DNA from 3 places in the Janthinobacterium sp. NFX145 genome. Region 1 is predicted to be linked to each of the others. Evidence: predicted binding sites of a transcription regulator. Region 1 holds the regulator's gene; each other region holds the start of a gene.
The links. The regulator sigma-54, encoded in region 1, starts transcription at its own class of promoters, with help from an activator protein. The targets are predictions, from matches to a motif close to TGGCANGNAANCTGCTTT.

Region 1 (7,708 bases):
CATATCGTATTCGGGCGAATCGTCGGAACTGATGGCCATCATGCCCGTCGTCAAGCGCATGGGCGGCGTGCTCATTTCCATGACGGGTAAACCGAATTCCAGCCTGGCCCAGCTGGCCGACGTGCACCTGGATGTTTCTGTTGAAAAAGAAGCCTGTCCGCTGAACCTGGCGCCGACGGCCAGCACCACCGTCACCCTGGCCCTGGGCGACGCGCTTGCCGTGGCCTTGCTCGACTTGCGCGGCTTCAAGGAAGAAGATTTCGCCCGCTCGCACCCGGGCGGCGCCCTGGGTCGCCGCCTGCTCACGCATGTGCATGACGTCATGCGCAGCGGCGAACGGGTGCCGCAAGTGCCCGTGGACGCCTCCTTGCTGCAGGCGCTGGAAGAAATGACGAAGAAAGGCATGGGCATGACGGCCGTCGTCGACGCGGACAACCGCCCCGTGGGCGTGTTTACGGATGGCGACTTGCGCCGCATGTTCGAGCGCGTGCAGGATTTCACGCAAGTGGCGATCCGCGACGTCATGCATGCGCAGCCGCGCAGCATCGCGCCCGAACGCCTGGCCGTCGATGCCGTGGCCGTGATGGAGCAGTTCCGCATCAACCAGATGCTGGTCGTCGATGCCGACGGCAAGCTGGTGGGCGCGCTGCATATCCATGATCTGACGCAAGCGAAGGTGATCTGATGGACAGCGTAGCGGACAACCTGGCACGCGCGGCCAAGGTCAGACTGATGATCTTTGACGTCGACGGCGTGCTCACCGACGGCAGCCTGCATTTCGGCCCGGACGGCGAGATGATGAAAACGTTTAATGTGTATGATGGCCTGGGCATCAAGCTGCTGCAGGAGTCGGGCGTGCAGACGGCCATCATCAGCGCGCGCCGCTCGGCCATCACGGCACGCCGCGCGCAGGACCTGGGCATTACCCATGTGCACCAGGGCGGCCACGACAAGCTGACGCCGTTTCGCGAACTGCTGGCGCTGACGGGCTTGACGGAAGAGCAATGCGGCTATATCGGCGACGACGTCATCGATGCACCCATCCTGAAGCGCGTCGGCTTTGCCGTCAGCGTGCCGGGCGGACGCCCGGAAGCGCAGGGCCTGGCGCACCATGTGACGCAGGCCGGCGGCGGCCGCGGCGCCGTGCGCGAGATCTGCGAATTCCTGCTGCGCGCCCAGGACAACTATGCGCGCGTCATGGCGCCGTTCCTGGAGTGAGGCGCGCCTTGCCGCCAGTGATATTGGAAAGAGTGAAACCCTATGCGTAAGCCAGGAGGCGCCCATCGCTGGCGCACGATTTTTACCCTGCTGGGCGCGGTTGTTGTCGCGCTGGCCAGCTTTTGGCTGCTCGAAGTGATGAACAAGAACAGCCAGGACATCAAGGCCAGCAAACATTTGGATGAGCCCGATTATTTCATCACCAATTTCAGCCTGGTGCGCATGGATTTGACGGGCAAACCCAGCTATATCGTGTCGGGCACCAAGCTCACGCATTATCCGGCCGACGATTCGTCCGATATCGACCAGCCCTTCGTGCGCAAGCTCACGCCCGGCATGCCGCCGTTGAACATGAACGCGGAACTGGCGCATATCGACCAGGACAATACCCGGCTGCAACTGCACCGCAAGGTCGTGATCGACCGCGTGGCCAGTCCGAAGGCGCAGAACCTGACGGTCAGGACGGAAGCGCTGACGGTGTTCCCGGATGAGGAAAGAATGGAAACGGACGTGCCTGTCGATATCCTGACGGGCGCCTCGCGCCTCAATGGCGTCGGCATGAAGGCCAATAACGCCACCGGCGTGGTGGAAGTGCAGAATGCGCTGCGCATGGTCCTACCGCCGAAACCGCGCCCGGCCGCGGCGGCAAAATGACAGAATGAAACAAGGAAACCATACTATGAAGAAGATCTTGCTGTTGACCGTATTTTCCCTGGCCATCATGGGCGTGGCGCATGCCGAGAAGGCCGATTCCGAGAAGGAAGCCGTCATCACGGCACGCAGCGGCCACGTCGATGACGTCAAGCAGGTGCGCACCCTGACGGGCGACGTCGTGCTGGTGAAAGGCACCCTGACCATGAAGGCGGGCCGGGCCCTGATCACGGAAGATCCGCAAGGCTACCAGTTCATTACCTTCTGGGCCGATCCCGGCAAGCTGGCCACCTTCCGCCAGAAGCGCGATGGCGCGGGCGACCTGTGGGTCGAAGGCGAAGCGGAGCGCGTGGAATACGACAACAAGACGGAAGTGGTGAAACTGTTTTCCAGAGCCAAGCTGACCCGCCTGGAAGGCACGAAAGTCACCGACGTGGCCAACGGCGCCTTCATCTCGTATGACAGCCGCAAGGAAGTGTTTGCGATGGAAAATTCCAACAGCGGCACCAGCACGCCCGATGGCGGCAGCGTGCGCATGGTGATCCAGCCGAAGACCAAGGCGCCGGCGGCGGAGAAAGCGCCGGCCACGCCCGCGCCAGGAAAGAAATAATGGAAAATACACGTTGCGGCAGCACCCTGATCGTTCGCGGTCTGCAAAAAACCTATGGCAAGCGGCAAGTCGTGCATGATGTCTCGCTGCAAGTCGAATGCGGCGAAGTGGTGGGTTTGCTGGGCCCGAACGGCGCCGGCAAGACCACCTCGTTCTACATGATCGTCGGCCTGGTGCCGTCGGACGGCGGCAGCATCGATATCAGCGGCGTGGACATTTCCAGCCTGCCGATTCACCGCCGCGCGCAGATGGGCCTGTCTTACCTGCCGCAGGAAGCGTCCGTTTTCCGCAAGCTGACGGTGGAAGACAATATCCGCGCCGTGCTGGAAATCCAGACCGTCGAAGGCCGTCCTTTGAAGAAGGCCGAGATCGAGGAGCGCCTGGACAAATTGCTGGCCGACTTGCAGATTGAAAAGCTGCGCGAGAACCAGGCCCTGTCCCTGTCGGGCGGCGAGCGCCGCCGCGTGGAAATCGCCCGCGCGCTGGCCACCGATCCCCGTTTCGTGCTGCTCGACGAGCCGTTCGCCGGCGTCGATCCGATCGCCGTGATCGAGATCCAGCGCATCGTGCGTTTCTTGAAGGAGCGCAATATCGGCGTGCTGATCACCGATCATAATGTGCGCGAGACGCTGGGTATCTGCGACCGTGCCTACATCATCAACCAGGGCTCGGTGCTGGCGTCGGGACGCCCCGACGACATCATCGCGAACGAGTCGGTACGCCGGGTCTATCTGGGCGAACACTTCCGCATGTAAGCCAATGAAACAATCATTGCAGCTGCGCACTTCGCAGCACCTGGCACTGACGCCGCAGTTGCAGCAATCGATACGCCTGTTGCAATTGTCTACCCTGGAATTGCACCAGGAACTAGAGCAATTGCTGACGGACAATCCCTTGCTCGAACGCCTCGACGATCCGCTCGACCGTTCGCTGCGCCTGCTTTCCGACGGCGCCTTGAGTTCCACGGCGGCGCCGGCCGAAGCGCCGCCCCAGCCGCCAGGCCAGGACGCGCCCGCCGCGCCGGCCGAAGCGGAAACCTTTGACGGCGAGGCGGGCGACAGTCCGGCTGCCGCGGACGGTGGCGACAGCGACTGGAGCGAGGCGAGCCGCGGCAAGGCGCCAGACGATGAAGATTCGCGTCCGCAGCTGGAGGCCCATCACTGCACCCTGCGCGAGCACCTGATGGAGCAGATGCGCGTGACGGTGCTCGAATTGCGCGACCGCGCGCTGGTCGAGTTGATCATCGATGCGCTCGACGACAATGGCTACCTGGAAGAGTCGCTCGACGACATCCTGGCGCGCCTGCCGGAAGAGCTGGAAATCGACGCCGACGAGATGCGCACGGCCTTGTCGCTGCTGCAAAGTTTCGATCCGCCGGGCGTGGGCGCGCGCAATGCGTCCGAATGCCTGGCGCTGCAGATCAAGCGCTTGCCGCACATCGCCATGGTGACGCGGCGCATGGCCCTCGTCATCGTGGAAAAGCACCTGGCCTGGTTTGCCCAGCGCGATTTCAATAAGCTGAAAAAAGCCCTCGATTGCGACGAGGAAGACTTGCGCGAAGCGCAGACGGTGATTCGCCAGTGCAATCCGCATCCGGGCGCCGTGTTCGCCTCGGACGTGTCCGATTACGTGGTGCCCGACGTCGTCGTCAAGCGCGCGCGCAATGGCTGGCAAGTGACCCTGAATAACGACGTCATGCCGCGCCTGCGCGTCAATGCCATGTACGCCAACTTGCTCAAGCAGGGCAAGGGCGAGGGTGCCATGGGCGCACAGTTGCAGGAAGCCAAGTGGCTGATCAAGAATATGCGCCAGCGCTTCGACACCATCCTGCGCGTGGCACAGGCGATAGTAGAAAGACAAAAGAACTTTTTCTCGCATGGGGCCGTTGCCATGCGCCCCCTTGTGCTCCGTGAAATAGCTGATACACTGGGTTTACACGAGAGTACTATCTCGCGGGTAACAACTCAAAAGTACATGCTGACCCCGCACGGCATGTTCGAGTTGAAATATTTCTTTGGTAGCCACGTCGCCACCGAAGCGGGGGGCGAAGCGTCATCGACGGCGATACGGGCATTGATCGTGCAACTGACAGGAGCAGAAGACCCTAAAAATCCTTTATCCGACAGTAAGATTGCGGACATGCTGGGGGAACAAGGCATGGTGATTGCGCGACGTACTGTTGCCAAATACCGGGAAGCGTTGAAAATTCCGCCAGTGAGCCTGCGTAAGTGTTTGTAAGTTTTTTTCGGTTCCTCTGCGGGCCGGATAGGATGGACCGCACGAACCCGATCATCTTTAGGAGTGTGTATGAATCTCACCATCAGCGGACATCATCTCGAAGTGACACCAGCCATCCGTGAATACGTACAAACGAAGCTGGAGCGCGTGAAACGTCATTTCGATCAAGTCATCGATATCGCCGTGATTCTGACCGTGGATAACCTCAAAGAGAAAGAAAAACGTCAAAAGGCTGAAGTCAACCTGCGTTTGAGCGGCAAGACTGTCTATGTGGAAAGCCTGGCGCACGACCTGTACGCCGCGATCGATACCCTGATCGACAAGCTCGATAGGCAAGTGATGAAATACAAAACCAAAGTGCAAGGGCACGGTAAAGAGGCGATCAAGCATCTGCCAGACAACTCCGAGGAAGACGCCGTCGTCGCCGTTTAAGGCCACCCGCTTCCAGCAGTTGTGATCAACTAAGGGCGCACATCTTGCGCCCTTTTTTGCGCCTGGACCTGTTGAACGCAATCTTCCCCGCGCAAGGGCTAGAATGTTTGCACTTTCACTTCTTTCCTGCCTGCCATGAGCGACTTCGTCCAGACCTCCATCCGCAACCGCACCGGGCACATCGTGCTCGACCGTCCGAAAGCCTTGAATTCCCTGTCGCTGGAGATGGTGCGCGCCCTGAGTGCGGTCTTGCTGGCCTGGCGCGATGATCCGCACGTGGACGCCGTGGTGATCCGATCGAGCAGCGAAAAAGCCCTGTGCGCCGGCGGCGATATCCGCTTCTTTTACGATGCGGGACTGGCCACGCCGCAAGGCGGCAGTGCCCAGCTGGAAGATTTCTTTACCGAAGAATACGCCTTAAATCATGTGATTCATTTCTATCCGAAACCGTATATTGCCGTGATGGATGGCGTGGTGATGGGCGGCGGCATGGGCGTGGCGCAAGCCGGGCCCGGCAACCGCCTGCGCATCGTGACGGGCCGCACACGCATGGCCATGCCGGAAGTTAATATTGGCTTGTTCCCCGATGTGGGCGGCAGTTATTTCCTGTCCCGCCTGGCCGGTCAACTGGGCCTGTATCTGGGCTTGACGGGCCTGACCATCAACGCGGCCGATGCCCTGTACACGGGTCTGGCCGATGTGTTCCTGCCCGAGGCGCAGATGGGGGCGTTGCTGGCCCTGATCGAGTCGACGCCGGGCGAGGCCTTGCCGGTGGCCATCAAGGCGCTGGCGGCGCCGTTCCAGGCCGAGGCGGGGGACTCTCCTCTGGCGACGGCGCGCGCGGCGCTGGACCGTCATTTCGGTGCGCCTTCCGTGGCGGCCATCATGGCCTCGCTGGCGCAGGACGACAGCGCGTTCGCGGCCAGGGCGCTGGCGGCCATGCGCCTGCGTTCGCCCTTGATGATGTCGGTGACCCTGGAATTGCTGCGGCGGGGCGCTCACCTGGGCGTGGCCGATTGTCTGCGACTGGAGCGCACGGTGGTGCGCCACAACTTCGAGCATGGCGAAGTGCTCGAAGGCGTGCGCGCGCTGGTGGTCGACAAGGACAATGCGCCGCGCTGGAACCCCGCCAGCCTGGACGAGGTCGACGCTGCCATGGTGGCGCGCTTCTTTGCCCCCGTCTGGCCGGCTCAAGCGCATCCGCTGCGCCACCTGAATTAACTAGGAGCGTTCGCGGTGGCGCAGGACCACGCGCTCGTTGGGGCCAAAGTATTGCGCCAAGCGTTCCGCCATGTACACGGAGCGGTGCTGGCCGCCCGTGCAACCGAGCGCCACCGTCAGGTAGCTGCGGTTGTCGGACTTGAATGACGGCAGCCATTTCTCGATGAAGGCGCGGATGTCTGCCAGCAGTTCCAGCGCGCTCGGCTGCGCGTCGAGGAAGGCGATCACGGGCGCGTCGCGTCCGTCGAGGGGGCGCAGCGCCAGGTCGTAATAGGGATTCGGCAAGGCCCGCACGTCGAAGACGAAATCGGCGTCCAGCGGCACGCCCAGCTTGAAGGCGAACGATTCGAAGAACAGGGTCAGCGGCGCGCGTTCGGAGGCGACGATATCCTTGATCCAGGCGCGCAGCTTGTTGGCGCTCAGTTCCGACGTGTCGATCACATGGCCCAGCTGTTCGATGGCCGACAGGCGCTCGCGTTCTTCCGAGATGCACTCGATCAGGGTGCGGCGGCTGGCCGGATTCTGGTTCGGACGCAATTCGTGCGACAGCGGATGGCTGCGCCGCGTTTCCGAGAAGCGCGCCACCAGCGAATGCGTGGTCGCTGTCAGGAACATGACCTTGACGTCGTGCCCCTGGTCGCGCAGCAGCGCCACATTGTGCGGCAGGCTGGTCAGCGACTCGGCGCTGCGCGCATCGACTGCGACGGCCAGTTGCGGTGTACCTTCGTCGAGCAGGGTTTGCACCAGGCTGGGCAGCAAGGCTGGTGGCAGGTTGTCAACACAATAGTAGCCGGTATCTTCCAGCACATTGAGCGCGACGGATTTACCGGAGCCGGATATTCCGGTGATAAGGACGATATGCATACGCCGATCATACAATAAAGATCGACGCTCTGCTCCCAAGGCAATTATCTTTACAAATTATTGCAATTATTGTTCGAGCATTGCTTGTATTTAATTGTTGCCATTGGCGTCAATGTGGGGTCAGACCCGTCGGGTCGGACCCCGGTAATTAATCGCCACTCATTGCCAAACGTTGCCGCTCCATGAACTCCTGCAAGGTATCGATGCCGCGCAGTTGCAAAATCGTATTGCGCACGGCCGCTTCCAGCAGCACGGCGATGTTGCGGCCGGCGGCGACGGGGATGACGACCTTGCGCACGGGCAAGCCCAGCACGTCTTCCGTGGGGAACAGGAAGGGCAGGCGCTCGACTTCTTCTTCCAGCGCGTTGCGGCGTACCAGGTGCACGATCAGCTTCAGGCGCATCTTGCGGCGCACGGCCGTTTCGCCAAAGATGGCCTTGATGTCGAGTAAACCCAGTCCCCGCACTTCCAGCA
Region 2 (7,708 bases), 1.2 Mb from region 1:
CCATGATCTGGAAACCGATGCGGTCCGCCTCGCGTTCGGCGTCGCGGCCGAAATTGAGCTGGCGCTGGATGGCCAGGCCCTGGCCGGCGGCAAACACGCCCATGGCCACGTCGCCGCCGGCGCGCGAAGCGAGCGCCGCCAGCAGCATGGCCGCCAGCGGCATCAGGGCATCCTGGCGCTGCTGGCCCAGCATGCGCGCGATATGGCGCTGCGCCACGTGGCCGATCTCGTGCGACAACACGGACGCCAGTTCCGCCTCCGTTTGCGCCGCCAGCACCAGGGCCGAGTGCACGCCGATGAAGCCGCCAGGCAAGGCAAACGCGTTCAACTGGGGATCGCGCACGGCAAAGAAGAAATAATCGTAATTCGTTTCGCCGCGCACGCTGGGACGCGCCGCCACAAGCGCGTTGCCGAAGGTATTCAGATATTCGAGCAAGGGCGCGTCGTCAAGGTAGTCGCGGTCGCCGCGGATGCCGCGCATGATTTCCTCGCCGATCTTGCGCTCCATCGCCGGCGACAGGTCTTCGCGCGAGGTGTCGCCCAGGTTCGGCAGGTTTGGCGCCGGCGGCACGGCCAGCGGCGTCCAGCTGCTTGCAGGCTTGGCCGCCACGCTGGCGGCCGGCGCCGCAGGCGCGGAGGTATAGGTTTGCGCCAGCGCAGAAGGGGCAGCGCAGCACAGCGCGGCCAGCAGGGATGCACGCCATGGCTGGCGCAGCCATGCGGCGGCGGCGTTTTCAAGTACGGTCTGGAGGGGAGTTTTTGAATTCACGGGTGCTATCATACCTTGTTAGCGGCACCCATTCCCACGCGTGCCGCGCCCCACTCCTCACCTATTTTTGATGCCATGACAACAGCAGACAAGCAAGCCCCCGCCGGGGAATTGACCCATTTCGACGCCACGGGCCAGGCCCATATGGTCGACGTGGGCAGCAAGGAAGACACGCGCCGCAGCGCCGTGGCCGCCGGCACCATCCGCATGCAGCCCGCCACCCTGGCATTGATCATTTCGGGCAATGCAAAAAAAGGCGACGTGCTGGGCATCGCCCGCATTGCCGCCATCATGGGCGCCAAGCGCACCAGCGACCTGATTCCCCTGTGCCACCCGCTGGCCCTCACGCGCGTCACCGTCGATTTTGAAGTGGATGAAGCGGCCAACAGCGTGGACTGCCGCGCCCAGGTCGACACGACGGGCAAGACAGGCGTGGAAATGGAAGCGCTCACTTCCGTGCAGATCGGCTTGCTGACAATTTATGACATGTGCAAGGCCGTCGATCGGGGCATGGTCATGACGAATGTGCGCGTGCTGGAAAAGCATGGCGGCAAGTCGGGTGATTGGCATGCCGAGCTGTAGTTATTTTGCCTGGTGCGCCAGCTGCTCCTGGAAGCGGCGCAAATCGTACACTAGCCAGGCGCCGCCGGACAGGCACAGCGCGATGATGGCCTTGGACAGCGGCAAGTGAAATTGCTCCTGTCCTGCCAGCGCAAAGCCGGTATGGATCAGGAAGGTGGCCACGCCCAGGGCCGCGCAGCAGCTCGCATAAAAAGGTGCCCGCGCGGTGGACAGCAACACGTGCTTATAGCCCACCAGCACCACGGCAATCGCCGCCAGGTTAAACACGAGAAAACCCTGCACGCCGCCCGGCAGATGGAACATCTCCCACTCTTTCCAGTAGGCAGCGTCGATTTGATGCAGGATGAGGAACAACATGGTCCAGAAGTAGCTGCGCGGCATAGGATTTACATTCGTCAATATTGAAGCAATTGTAAAGCCTGCACCGCGCGGCGGCGCGTGCACCTGGCATTTTTCGATGCCAATATGAATTTCATTGATATAAATGCTTTTTCATCAAGAAATCATGCATACTGCGAGTCGTCCATATCCAGATGAGCATCGCATGACAAGCAAGCAGCCCGCCGTGGAAACCAAGCTCCAGGACTTCGACTTCGAGGCCATGAATCTGCAGGTGGGTGGCCGCATCCAGTTCATCACGCACCGCACCATCAAACCCATCCAGCATTTCTCGACCCTGATCGGCTATGTGAAAGATGAGTACCTGATCGTCAAGATTCCCATGGAAAACGGCGCTTCCATCGTGCTCAACGAGGGCGACAAGCTGACCATCCGCGTGTTTTCCGGCGTCACCGTGTGTTCGTTTTCCTGCAGCGTGCTGCGCATCTTTGGCCGCCCGCTCAACTATGTGCACCTGAGCTTTCCGGACGCCATCCAGGGCACCAGCCTGCGCACGGCCATGCGCGTCAAAGTGGACATTCCGGCGCAGCTGAGCTACCGCGACGTGGCGGCCGTGCCCGTGTTCATCGTCAACCTCAGCGTCTCGGGCGCGCTGATCGAGGCGCCCGGCATGCTCACACCGGACGATGAGGGCGTGGCGCTAAGCTTTACTCTGCTGGTGCAGCCGAACAAGCACCAGATGCGCGTCAATACGCGCGCCCGCATCCAGAACGTCAGCGTGGGCAAGCCGTCGAACGGCCATGCCGCCGAGGTGGCGGAAATCTATACGTATGGCGTGCAATTCATCGACCTGGAACCGACCCACTACACCCTGCTGCAAAACCTCACCTATGAAGCGCTGATCGCGGACCGGCAAAAAATCGTCTGATACCGGGCTGACAAGCGTCACCTAGAGCGTCGGCGTCACGTCAGGAATGTTGTTTTTGGTAATCGCTTCCTTCGCCGCCGGATTCGTCACGGTGGTGCTATTGAACCAGGTCAGACTGCTCGTGCCCGGCTTCATGGTCATCGTCACGGTTTGTCCACCGATACCGGTGCCCAGGTCGGCCGCCAGGGTCAGCACGATATCGCCCTTATTCACCGTGGCGCTGGCCACTTCGCGCGTGGCACTGAACACGGGAATGGCGCTGGGCACGGCCTGGGTGGGCGTGCTGCAGGCGGCCGCCTCGCCGCCGTTTTCCTGCACGCACAGGGCCACGGCCGTTTTCAAGGGGGCAGCGGCCGCCAGCACATTGCTGACCTTGGCCCGCATCGTGTAGTCGCCGTACTGGGGAATGGCCACGGCCGCCAGGATGCCGGCGATGGCCACCACGATCATCAGTTCTATCAGGGTAAATCCGCTTTGCGCGCGCATCGTATCCTCCCATGGTGCATTGCTCACGCCAGGTACGTTGCAAGCGCCATGCCAGCGGCGCGCCCGGGCAGCGGCGGCACGCATGGAAAGAAAAGCGACACATTTGGGCAGGTTCGGACCAGCATCGTCCGCCCAGGCCGGGAATCGGCCTGTCTTGCGGACAAAAAAAAGGAGCCGAAGCTCCTTTTTTGTACTGCGGTAACCAGGCTGAAATTACAGCATGGCTTTCAGCAGACGCGCCATTTCCGACGGGTTTTTGGTCACGGTGATGCCGCAAGCTTCCATGATTTCCAGCTTGGCTTGTGCCGTATCGGCACCGCCCGAGATCAGCGCGCCGGCGTGGCCCATGCGCTTGCCTGGAGGAGCGGTCACGCCAGCGATGAAGCCAACGACCGGTTTTTTCATGTTGTCTTTGATCCAATAAGCCGCGTTGGCTTCGTCTGGACCACCGATTTCGCCGATCATGATGACCGCGTCGGTATCTGGATCGTCATTGAACATCTTCATGATGTCGATGTGCTTCAGACCGTTGATCGGGTCGCCGCCGATGCCGACTGCCGACGATTGGCCCAGGCCCAGTGCGGTCAGCTGACCCACTGCTTCATAGGTCAGGGTGCCCGAACGCGACACCACGCCGATACGGCCCTTCTTGTGGATGTGACCTGGCATGATGCCGATCTTGATTTCGTCTGGCGTGATCAGGCCTGGGCAGTTAGGGCCCAGCAGCAAGGTTTTGCTGTTGGCTTTGGCCATGCGGTCTTTCAGAGCCATCATGTCACGCACAGGAATGCCTTCGGTGATGCAAATGGCCAGATCCATTTCAGCTTCGACAGCTTCCCAGATCGCCGCTGCCGCGCCTGCTGGCGGTACGTAGATCACGGACACGTTGGCGCCGGTTTCTTTTTTCGCTTCGGTCACGTTAGCGAAAATTGGAATGCCTTCGAAATCTTCGCCGGCTTTCTTCGGGTTCACGCCTGCCACGAAGGCAGCTTTGCCGTTCGCGTAGTCGCGGCAACCGCGGGTGTGGAACTGGCCGGTCTTGCCGGTGATCCCTTGGGTAACGACTTTGGTATCTTTATTGATCAGAATGGACATGTTGATTCCTTAATTAAGCTTGACCGGCAGCAGCGGCAACGACGCTCTTGGCTGCATCTTCCATGGTGTCGGCTGCGATGATAGGCAGACCGGAATCGGCCAGCATCTTTTTGCCCAGGTCTTCGTTGGTGCCCTTCATGCGCACGACCAGTGGCACGTTCAGCGAGACGGCTTTCACTGCGGCGATGACGCCTTCAGCGATCACGTCGCAACGCATGATGCCGCCGAAAATGTTCACCAGGATGGCTTTCAGGCCTGGGTTTTTCAGCATGATCTTGAACGCTTCGGTGACTTTTTCCGCCGTGGCGCCGCCGCCGACGTCCAGGAAGTTGGCTGGCTCGCCGCCGAACAGTTTAATCGTGTCCATGGTGGCCATGGCCAGGCCGGCGCCGTTCACCAGGCAACCGATGTTGCCGTCGAGCGAAATGTAGGCCAGGTCGAATTTCGACGCTTCGATTTCAGCTGGATCTTCTTCGTCCAGATCGCGCAGGGCGACGATTTCCGGATGACGGAACAGGGCGTTCGGGTCAAAGTTGAACTTGGCGTCCAGAGCGATGACTTTGCCGCTGCCGGTAACGATCAGCGGGTTGATCTCGGCCAGCGAGCAATCGGTTTCCCAGTACGCTTTGTACAGGCCTTGCAGGTTGACGCGGGCGTCGGCGATGGAGCCGGCAGGCACGCCGATTTTGGCGGCGATGTCGTCTGCCTGGGCATCGGTCAGGCCGGTGCCTGGATCGATGGTGACGTGGTGGATCTTCTCAGGGTGGCTCTCGGCCACTTCTTCGATGTCCATGCCGCCTTCGGACGACGCCATCAGGACGATTTTCTGGGTAACGCGGTCGGTGACCAGCGACACGTACAGTTCTTGTTTGATGTCGGCGCCTTCTTCCACCAGCAGGCGGTTGACTTTCTGGCCTTCGGCGCTGGTCTGATGCGTGATCAGCTGCATGCCCATGATCTGGTCAGCGTATTCCTTGACTTGCTCGATCGATTTTGCCACTTTCACGCCGCCGCCCTTGCCGCGGCCACCTGCGTGGATCTGTGCCTTGACGACCCACACCGGGCCGCCCAGGGTTTCCGCAGCCTTGACTGCCTCTTCGACGGACATGCACGGGATACCGCGTGGTACCGTCACTCCGTGCTGCCGGAGGATTTCTTTGGCTTGATACTCATGGATTTTCATGCTGGCTTCCCTTCTGATACTGATGTGTAAAAATACGGTTAGTGGTGCAAAAAAAACAGGAAAGCGCCGGGGTCACGGCTTGGCTACCCAGCGCGGGTAATACTGTGCCACCGCCCCACCATCGGTGCGCAGGGCGTGGCATTTGTCGAGTTGAAACGGCTTTTCATGCGATAAGTCAGCATTCGCACCGTCGCGGGTCGACCAGACATCGCCGGCAAATGCCTGAACCGTCGCAGTCGGCAAGACTTGCGCCAGTTCGGTCAAATGGGTACAGCCAGCGATTCCCGCCAGGCGCTGTTTCAAGTCGCGGCGGAAATTCTTCAATAAATTCAGACCGATCAAGGCCCGGTAAGCGGGGCCGATGGTATCGCAAAAACCGGGATAGGGCACGGCATCGGAGGCAGCTTCGGCCTCGACAATAGTCAGTTCGCGATCGACGGTAATGCGCAAGTGGAGGTCATGCAGAGGGGCGCCGGCGGGACGGGGGCCCGAGGCCAGGGTCGCGTCATAGCTTTTGATATCGGTGATACGGGCGTCAATATCCCACAGGCCGTCGTCGCGCACATACGCTTGGACGTCGATAACGCGGGAGTGCCGTAGGGCGCGCCGGGATACGGGAGTTGACAGGGGCATAAGACCGATGCCGCTTGCGCGGCCATAATTAGTAAGCAGCCATGTGCATAAAGCACGCCGTTCGCAGCTTCTACGAACAGCAACCGCACCTGCGGCGCCGCAAAAACCCTAAAAGTGTAGCACACAGGGCGCTAGTTGCGCCGCAACATAATTATTTATTGGTCTGGCCGCCCGCCGCAAATTATCAATGAAAATCGCAAAATGAATGACAAACATTCACAATTTAAATAACTCGGAAGCAGGTCGGCAGGCACTGGCAAGCTGGCCCGCGCCGCGCCTCAGTCTGTCACGCCCAGTATGCGCAAAATGGGCAAGTTACGCGCAGCGAAATGCTGTGCGTGCGCCAGCAGTTCGGCCAGGTTTTCCTCTTCCGTCAACAAGGGCTGCCCGTCCTTCGTCACCAACTGGTTCAGGCGCAGCAACACCGGCCACGTCGCGCGCACCCATTCTTGCGGCGTTGAACAACCTTGCAGTTTCGCCCACAGGAAGAGCTGTTGTAAATGCGGTACAGCCACGCCGCTGCCCGTCAGGGGACTGGCGAGGATGTTCAAATCGGTTCTTGCCAGCGCCTGTTCCAGCAAGTGCGCATTCAGGCGCGCCGTCTGCGGCCGCGCCACGGCGATGTCGGCCTCGTCCTGGACAGCCAGCACGCTGCCCTTGCTGACCAGCACCAGCATGATCTGCAGCAAGGCGGCCAGCTTGGCTTCGCTGCCCGCCAGTTGCTGCTCCAGCTCGCCTATCGTATAGACGCGATGGTCGGCCATGGCATCGAGCACGGGCGCATACACGCGCTCATCCATATCGGCGTCGCCCAGCACGCCATGCACGCTCAACACCACTTCGTCGCGCGGCACGGCCAGCATCACGCGCACGGCCCGCAAGGCGCTGGCCTGGGCGAGCGGCGTCAGCCTGCGCGCGCCCTTGACCCAGTAATCCTTGCGGAACTGCTCGTTGACGAGGAAGGCGCGCGTCGTCTCGCGGAAGGTGGGATCGGGTATCTCGGCCAGGAATTGCTGGTGCTCGGCCGTCAGGTTCAGCATGTCGACCAGAGCGGTATAGGTGGCGGACGCGGCAAACTCGAGCTTGGCTTCGCCCAGCATGGCCGCGACGCTGGAAAAGGCCATCGGCTGCCAGTCGGCATTGAAATACTCATGGGCAAGATAATGTCCATCCATCGCCTTGAGCTTGTCGATGCGGTCCGCCAGGAGCGGGTTGGCCTCCAGGAAGCGCGGTTGCGCGGCAATCATCCTGTCGACGAAATCGATGGCGCCAGCGACTCTGTCCAGCACGCCCTGGCCCGGGGCACTCATGACGCGGCTATGTTCGGCCATCAGGTCGCGCATCGGCATCATGGCGGCCCAGCCTGGCTGCGTGTTGTAACTGATGAAGACGACACCGCCGACTTTCAGCTTGCGCCGCAGGAAGTCGACGATCAGCGCGCGATTGTCCGCCGAGACCCAGCTCCAGATCCCGTGCAGGCAGATGAAGTCGAAATCGGGCAAGTCGTCGCGGCGGCAAAACTGCGCGAACGATTCGTCCGTGAACTGCGCGCCGGCGCCGGCCGCGCTGGCCAGCTCCTGCGCAAAGGCGGCCTGGGAAGGATTGAAATCATTGCCATGCCAGCGCGTGGCGGACGCCGCCGCATGGATGTTGGCGCTGATGCCCTGGCCAAAGCCCAGCTCGCAAGCCGTGC
Region 3 (7,708 bases), 2.8 Mb from region 1:
TGCCTTCTTCCATGCCGAACGGCGCCACGCACAGGGCCTGGATCGGCGGTTCCATGCCGGGGATGGCGGGCATGGCCGATTCGATGGCCACGTAGAACGAGCTGGCCGTGCCGCCGCGGATGCGCACGCCATGGCCACGCCGCACGTAGCTGTAATAGGCCGCGCCGCGCGCGACGGCCAGGTCCAGGTCGGCCCCGGCCAGCATGCGCGCCGGTTCCGCGCCTTCCATGTACAGCCAGTCGTTGACGGTCGCCATGATGCGCTGCACCAGCAAGTCGGACTTGAAGACGCCGCCGTTGAACAGCACGGCCGTCGGGTGCAAGAAGCTGGCGCCGTCCGCCTGGCGGCCCGCAAAGCCTTCCAGTTCGCTGGTGGCCGCCACTTGCCGGCCCAAAAACGCGGCCAGGTGGCGCGTGATGGCCGCGTCCTGCGCATACGGCAAGCCCAGTTGCGTGAGGCCCGCGCGCGTGCGCACGGCAGGGCGGCTCGATGCTTCCACCTGCGGGAAGAAGCCGTCGAGGATGAAGGTGGACACTTCCGCGCGCGTCAGTTCCGTGCGGATGGAGCCGCCGATCAATTTCGAGCCGCGGCTCGGCACGACGATCGGCGCCGTTTCCATGCCGCTGTCGGCCAGCAGGCTTTCCTTGGCGCTGCGGCAGCCATACGTGAGCGCGCGCATTTGCCAGGCGTCGAGCTGGGTGCCGTTGGCGGCCAGCTTGCGGGCCACCAGGTGGGCCAGCGCCAGGTCCATATTGTCGCCACCGAGCAGGATGTGTTCACCGACGGCGACCCTGTGCGGTTCCAGCACGCCGTCGCGCTCCAAAACGGCGATCAGCGAAAAGTCGCTGGTGCCGCCGCCCACGTCGACGACCAGGATGATGTCGCCCGGCTTGACTTCCTTGCGCCAGCGGCCTTCGCTGGTCTGGATCCAGCTGTACAGGGCCGCTTGCGGCTCTTCCAGCAAGGTCAATGAGGTGTAGCCGGCCGCCTGCGCCGCTTCCATCGTCAGCTCGCGCGCGGCCGGGTCGAACGAGGCGGGAATCGTCACGGTGATTTCCTGCTGCGCGAACGGCGCTTGCGGGTGGGCGTTGTCCCAGGCCTGGCGCAAGTGCGTCAGGTAGCGCGTGGCGGCCGTAATCGGCGAAATGCGCGCCACTTCGGCCGGCGCGTCGTTCGGCAGGATGGCTGCGCGGCGGTCCACGCCCGGGTGGCACAACCAGCTTTTCGCGCTCGACACCAGACGGATCGGCGTGGTGGCGCCGCGGCTGCGGGCCATTTCGCCGACGACGAACGGCGCTTCGGCTTCCTCGGTAACCCAGGGCAGGGCCAAGTCGCCCGCCGCCACTTCATCGGCGTGCGGCAGATAGACGAACGACGGCAGCAAGGAAAGCTCTTCGACGGTGCCCGGCGCCGACAGTTGCGGCACTTTCAGCACGCCGTGGCTGGATTGCTCGCCGTCGCTCTCGACCAGGTTCACATACGACAGGGCGCTGTGGGTGGTGCCCAGGTCGATGCCGATGGCGTAGCGCGGGGTGTTGTTCGTTGTGTCGTTCACAGTTCCACCTCGGCCGGTGCCAGGATGGCGGCGTCGTGCTGCTCGCTCAGTTTCGGCAGGCGCACGCTGGACGCGCGCCAGCCACGATGGCTCAATGTACCCGTGAATGGCGCTGAACCGACGACGTTGCCCGTCAGGCGTACTTGCGCGCTGTCAAAACCTTCCTGCAGGACGATGCGGCTGCCTTCGGCTTCCTGGCGCACGGCGTCGATGGTGAAATATTCGCGCATGACCTTGGCGCAGCCTTCATGCACGACGCGGGCGGCAGCACCGATGTCGGCATCGGCATGGCTGCCCAGGTTTTCCTGGGTGAAGTCGATCAATCGCGCTTCGCGTTGCAGCAGGGCCAGCAATTGCAGGGCGGCGTCTGGCGTCGCTTCTTTCAAAATGATGGGTGCGGCGGCTGGCGTCGGCACGGGCGCTGGCGCAGGTGCCACTGGCGCGACGGGAGCGGCCTCGGGCAGGGACAGCTTTTCCACGCGGGCCGCATAGGCGGCGTCCGACAGGGTGCTGAAGAAGGCGCCGAAAGCCAGCGGGACACGGCGCCAGAACGATGGGTGGGACGATGATGTGCTCATAGGGAACTCGTTTCTCTGATCTGTAGGGAGGCGTCGGCGGCGCGCCCGGTGACGGGGCCGCTTCGCAGGGTAGTGCTTGTGCCGGGTCTATGTGGCCGGCTGCGTTTGCCCGCATGATACCAGCTACCGGGCCGGCGCCAAAGTCGCCGCCCCCCGCGCAGAGAGCCTGACGCGTGGATTTTCTTTGTTCCTGCGCAAGGAAACGCTCGATTTCATGCTGTTTCGTCTAGAATCGCGCATTATCTTTTTGCATGACCTGGATGCCATGTCTACCGACTTTTCCCCCGACTTTTCCATATATCTAGCCAGCAGCCTGTATATCGACAGCGACCATCCGGCCGTGCGCGCCAGGGCAGCCGCATTGGCGGCAGGCGCGGTGGGCGACGCCGCCATCGCTGCCCGCTGCTTTGCCTTTGTGCGCGACGAGGTGGCCCACAGCTGGGACTACCAGCGCAATCCCGTCACTTGCCGCGCTTCCGACGTCTTGCAGCATGGCACGGGTTACTGTTATGCGAAGAGCCATTTGCTGGCCGCATTGCTGCGCGCCAACGGCATTCCTGCCGGCCTGTGCTACCAGCGCCTGGCCATCGGCGAAGTGGGGCCGCCGTTTTGCCTGCATGGCTTGAACGCCGTGTACCTGCAGGAGTTTGGCTGGTACCGCGTCGATGCGCGCGGCAACAAGCCTGGCGTCGCGGCCGCTTTCACGCCGCCACGCGAGCAGCTGGCCTTTCCCGTGCTGGCGCCCGAGGAGCGCGACTTGCCGGAAATCTGGGCGGCACCGCTGCCGCAGGTGGTGGCGTCCCTGACCGGCCATGCGACGGTGCAGGACGTGGCGGCGCACTTGCCCGATATCGAATTGTTGCCTCTGCAAAAATAATCCATAGAAAGAAATCATGAAAAAAATCTGTATTGGCCTGATCGGCCTGATGTTGCTGGCCGGTTGCGGCAGCAAGGGCGAGAGCGGCGGGCAATCGAGCGCCGCGCGCCTTGATGGCAAGGAAAAGGGCAGCGAGTTTCTTGCCTATGAACATAATGTCAGCGTCGATACGAATGAGGCGCAAGTGCGGCCCCTGTATGAAAAGGTGGTCGCCGCCTGCAAGGCCGACACGGAAAACGGCTGTCTGCTGCTCGATTCCAGCGTCGACAGCGGCCGCTACGTGCATGCGCGCATCAGCATGCGCGCCAAGCCGGCCGGCATCAAGAAGCTCGTCGCGCTGGTCGCGGCCGAAGGCGACGTCACCAGCCAAGGCACCAAGGTGGAAGACTTGGGCCGTCCTGTGCTCGATAGCAAGAAACGCCTGGAAATGCTCAAGCAATACCAGGCGCAATTGCAAGACCTTGAAAAGCGTTCAGGCACGAACGTCGATGCCCTGATCAAGGTGAGCAAGGAACTGGCCACCGTGCAAGTGGAGCTGGAGCAGGCGACGGCGGCCAATGCGCTGTTGATGCAGCGCATAGACACGGATTTGCTGAACGTCGTCATCAGTGCTGAAGGCAAGCAATCGTTCTGGCGGCCCGTCAAGCGCGCGCTGGGCAATTTCACGGAAAACCTGTCGGAAGGCGTGGCCAACGCCATCACGGCCATGGCCTATATCCTGCCGTGGCTGATTGCTTTCGTGCTGCTGTTCCCGCTGGGACGCAAGGGCTGGCGCCGCCTGCGTGGAGTTCCTCGCAAGGATTGATGCCGGGATTGTTGCGTCCGGCGCACCGTTTTACGGCAATTTGAAACCTGACTGCACAGTCCTTGTGCAGCCAGGTTTTTTTTCGTGCGGCAAAAGCCGCATGCACCACGACGGACACCTGCTGGTGCTGGCATGCATTCTGCTTTAACAACATCGTATGCCCAGCTTTGACCCCACGAACCCATCACAGGAGTCCCCATGTCACGACGCATCATCCTGAAAGCGGCCGCCGCCGGCGCCCTGGCCCTGGCCACGTCCACTTATATGCAGGCAGCCCTGGCCGCCGATACGATCAAGGTGGGCATTTTGCACTCCCTGTCGGGCACCATGGCCATTTCCGAAACGTCGCTGAAAGACGTAGCCTTGATGACGATTGCCGAGATCAATGCCAAGGGTGGCGTGCTGGGCAAGAAGCTGGAAGCCGTCGTCGTCGACCCGGCGTCGAACTGGCCTTTGTTCGCGGAAAAAGCGCGCCAGCTGGTGGCGCAGGATAAAGTAGCTGTCGTGTTTGGCTGCTGGACATCCGTGTCGCGCAAGTCGGTTTTACCCGTGTTCAAGGAACTCAACAGTCTGCTGTTTTACCCGGTGCAATACGAGGGCGAGGAACTGGAAAAGAACGTGTTTTATACGGGCGCGGCACCGAACCAGCAGGCGATCCCGGCCGTCGAATACCTGATGAGCAAGGATGGCGGCGGCGCCAAGCGCTTCGTGCTGCTGGGCACGGATTACGTGTATCCGCGCACCACCAACAAGATCCTGCGCGCCTTCCTGAAAAGCAAGGGAGTCAAGGATAGCGATATCAGCGAGGTCTACACGCCGTTCGGCCACGCCGACTATCAAACCATCGTCGCCAACATCAAGAAGTTTTCCGCGGGCGGCAAGACGGCCGTCATTTCCACCATCAATGGCGATTCGAACGTGCCGTTTTACAAGGAGCTGGGCAATGCCGGCTTGAAAGCCACGGACGTGCCCGTCGTCGCGTTTTCCGTGGGCGAGGAAGAGCTGCGCGGCATCGATACCAAGCCCTTGCTGGGGCATTTGGCGGCGTGGAATTACTTTGAATCCGTCAAGAACCCAGTGAATACGGCCTTCATCAAGCAGTGGAAAGCGTATGCCGTGGCGCAAAAGCTGCCGAACGCGGGTTCGGTCGTGACGAACGACCCGATGGAAGCGACCTATGTCGGCATCCACATGTGGGCGCAAGCTGTGGAAAAGGCGAAATCGACGGACACGGACAAGGTGATCGCCGCCATGGCCGGCCAGAGCGTCAAGGCGCCGTCGGGCTTCACCCTGACCATGGATGCGACCAATCACCACCTGCACAAGCCCGTGATGATCGGCGAGATCAAGGCCGATGGGCAATTCAATGTCGTGTGGAAAACAAAGGAACCGATACGCGCCCAGCCGTGGAGCCCGTTCATCAAGGGGAATGAGGGCAAGCAGAAGTTATGAGTTAGCGGCCAAAAGGCCGGGGTCAGTCGCTTCGCGATCGGAATTCGTCCCATTGGGACGAATTCCCCCGACGGGACTTGGTGTCCCTGTCTGACCCCAGATTTTCGCTCGGGCTGAAATAACGATGAGAGGTCTTTCCGCATGCGTCTGCTACGTCGTATTTTGTTATTACTTTGCCTGTTGCCTCTGTCTGCGCAGGCCGCCATTCCCCCCGATCTGCTGAAGCCCCTCTCCGGCGACGACCCCGACACAAGGGTCGCCGCCGTCGCCCAGATCGCCGCCCTGGCCACGCCCGAGGCTGCCAAGGTGCTGCAAGCCTTGCAGGACGATCAGTTATATGCCGCGCCCGACGGCAAGGTGTATATCGTCGATGGCGAGCAGGCGGTTGACCCGGCAAGCGGCCAGAACGTGCCGATGCCGGAAGGCATCGATGGCGTGATGGTCAACAACCGCTTGCGCTCGGCCGTGGCGGGCGCCTTGTCGGGCTTGCAGCTGCTGGCGCCGGAGCGGGCCACGCGCCTGGCCGCCGCGCAAGCTTTGCAAAAGGCGGTCGATCCCGCGCAAATCCCCCTGATCCGCACGGCGCTGGCGCGGGAAAACGATGCTGAAATTAAACAACTATTGCAAGTGCTGATCGCCAGCGCCAACCTGCATGCGCCCGATGCGGCCACGCGCAAGCAAGCCGTGCAGGAACTGGCCGGCAGCAGCGATGCGCGCTTGCTGCCCGTGCTGCAAGCCATGCTGGACAAAGGGGGCGAGCTGGACGAAGCCGTGCAACTGGCCGCCATCGAAACCATGCGCCAGATCAAGGGACGAGTATCGCGCATGGAATTGGCCGGCACTGTGTTTTACGGCATCTCGCTGGGCAGCGTGCTGCTGCTGGCCGCCTTGGGCCTGGCCATTACGTTTGGCTTGATGGGCATCATCAACATGGCACATGGCGAATTGCTGATGATAGGCGCTTACACGACGTATCTGTGCCAGCTGTTTTTTCGCAGCTACTTGCCTGGCCTGCAGGATGCGTATCTGCTGGCCGCCTTGCCGGCCGCCTTTGTTGTTGCCGGCCTGGTGGGCGTGGCGCTGGAACGCACGGTGATTCGCTGGCTATATGGTCGGCCGCTGGAAACCCTGCTGGCCACCTGGGGCATCAGCCTGATCCTGATGCAGGCCGTGCGCACGATCTTCGGCGCGCAAAACGTGGAAGTGGCCAATCCGGCCTGGATGTCGGGCGGCGTCACCGTGCTGGGCGGTCTCGTGCTGCCGTATAACCGCCTCGCCATCATCGGCTTTGCCGTCGTTGTCGTGGTGGCCGTGTGGCTGATTTTGAACAAGACACGGCTGGGCCTGTTCGTGCGGGCCGTAACACAAAACCGCCGCATGGCCGATTGCGTGGGCGTGGCCACGGGCAAGGTCGACATGCTGACCTTCGGCCTCGGTTCCGGCATCGCCGGGCTCGGCGGCGTGGCCCTGTCGCAGCTGGGCAATGTGGGGCCGGACCTGGGCCAAAGCTACATCGTCGATTCCTTCATGGTGGTGGTGCTCGGTGGCGTGGGCCAGTTGGCCGGCACCGTGATCGCCGCGCTGGGCCTGGGCGAAGTGAACAAATTTCTCGAACCGGTGGCGGGCGCCGTGCTGGCGAAGATCGCCATTCTCGTGTTCATCATCATTTTCATCCAGCGCCGGCCGCAGGGCCTGTTTGCCATGAAGGGACGCAGCGTCGAATGACTACCTCCTATCCGATAAAGCAGGGCCTGTTCACGCGGCCCGTCTGGCTGGCCATTGCCGCCTGCACGCTGCTGGCGGCGCTATTGCCGATGTTTAATCTGGCGTTTGCCGAAGGCCATGCGCTGCACGTGTCCGCCTACACGGTGGCGCTGGTGGGCAAGTTCATGTGCTACGCGCTGGCCGCGCTGGCGCTGGACCTCGTCTGGGGCTACACGGGCATCCTGTCCCTGGGGCACGGCGTGTTCTTTGCGCTGGGCGCGTATGCGCACGGCATGTATCTGATGCGCGCCATCGGCGACCAGGGCCAGTACCACAGCAGCTTGCCCGATTTCATGGTCTTTCTCGACTGGAAAACCTACCCGTGGTACTGGGCGTTCACGGAACATTTCTGGTATTGCATGGCGCTCGTCGTGCTGGTGCCCGGCGTGCTGGCGTTTGTCTTCGGTTATTTTGCGTTTCGCTCGCGCATCAAGGGCGTGTATTTTTCCATCATCACGCAAGCGATGACGTATGCCTTCATGCTCTTGTTCTTCCGCAATGACACGGGCTTTGGCGGCAACAACGGTTTCACGGATTTCAAGACCATCCTCGGCCATAGCATCACGGCGCCCGCCACCCGGGCCGTGCTGTTCCTGCTGACCCTGGCCTTCCTGCTGGCCGCCTTGATCGGCGCGCGCGCCATCGTCCGCTCGAAACTGGGCCGGGTCCTGCAGGGC

Region 2: a site for sigma-54 is predicted at 3,141-3,158, ahead of ACPJXG_RS02490 (pilin). Genes of this name have one in related genera too.
Region 3: a site for sigma-54 is predicted at 3,944-3,961, ahead of urtA (urea ABC transporter substrate-binding protein). Genes of this name have one in related genera too.

Annotation. Positions count from the first base shown of each region.
Region 1 is NZ_CP187360.1:5,793,752-5,801,459, reverse strand. Features, by position in the region: gene ACPJXG_RS26015 (KpsF/GutQ family sugar-phosphate isomerase) at 1-685, shown strand, start outside; gene ACPJXG_RS26010 (KdsC family phosphatase) at 685-1,218, shown strand; gene lptC (LPS export ABC transporter periplasmic protein LptC) at 1,261-1,872, shown strand; gene lptA (lipopolysaccharide transport periplasmic protein LptA) at 1,898-2,479, shown strand; gene lptB (LPS export ABC transporter ATP-binding protein) at 2,479-3,234, shown strand; gene ACPJXG_RS25990 (RNA polymerase factor sigma-54) at 3,239-4,717, shown strand; gene hpf (ribosome hibernation-promoting factor, HPF/YfiA family) at 4,787-5,149, shown strand; gene ACPJXG_RS25980 (enoyl-CoA hydratase/isomerase family protein) at 5,285-6,370, shown strand; gene rapZ (RNase adapter RapZ) at 6,371-7,234, opposite strand; gene hprK (HPr(Ser) kinase/phosphatase) at 7,383-7,708, opposite strand, start outside.
Region 2 is NZ_CP187360.1:567,314-575,021, reverse strand. Features, by position in the region: gene ACPJXG_RS02510 (M48 family metalloprotease) at 1-691, opposite strand, end outside; gene moaC (cyclic pyranopterin monophosphate synthase MoaC) at 845-1,351, shown strand; gene ACPJXG_RS02500 (DUF6713 family protein) at 1,352-1,732, opposite strand; gene ACPJXG_RS02495 (flagellar brake protein) at 1,896-2,618, shown strand; gene ACPJXG_RS02490 (pilin) at 2,640-3,104, opposite strand; gene sucD (succinate--CoA ligase subunit alpha) at 3,318-4,199, opposite strand; gene sucC (ADP-forming succinate--CoA ligase subunit beta) at 4,213-5,382, opposite strand; gene ACPJXG_RS02475 (DUF2889 domain-containing protein) at 5,455-6,015, opposite strand; gene ACPJXG_RS02470 (class I SAM-dependent methyltransferase) at 6,294-7,708, opposite strand, start outside.
Region 3 is NZ_CP187360.1:2,157,310-2,165,017, forward strand. Features, by position in the region: gene ACPJXG_RS09670 (Hsp70 family protein) at 1-1,555, opposite strand, end outside; gene ACPJXG_RS09675 (DUF2760 domain-containing protein) at 1,552-2,133, opposite strand; gene ACPJXG_RS09680 (transglutaminase-like domain-containing protein) at 2,399-3,010, shown strand; gene ACPJXG_RS09685 (DUF4349 domain-containing protein) at 3,027-3,815, shown strand; gene urtA (urea ABC transporter substrate-binding protein) at 4,014-5,267, shown strand; gene urtB (urea ABC transporter permease subunit UrtB) at 5,409-6,992, shown strand; gene urtC (urea ABC transporter permease subunit UrtC) at 6,989-7,708, shown strand, end outside.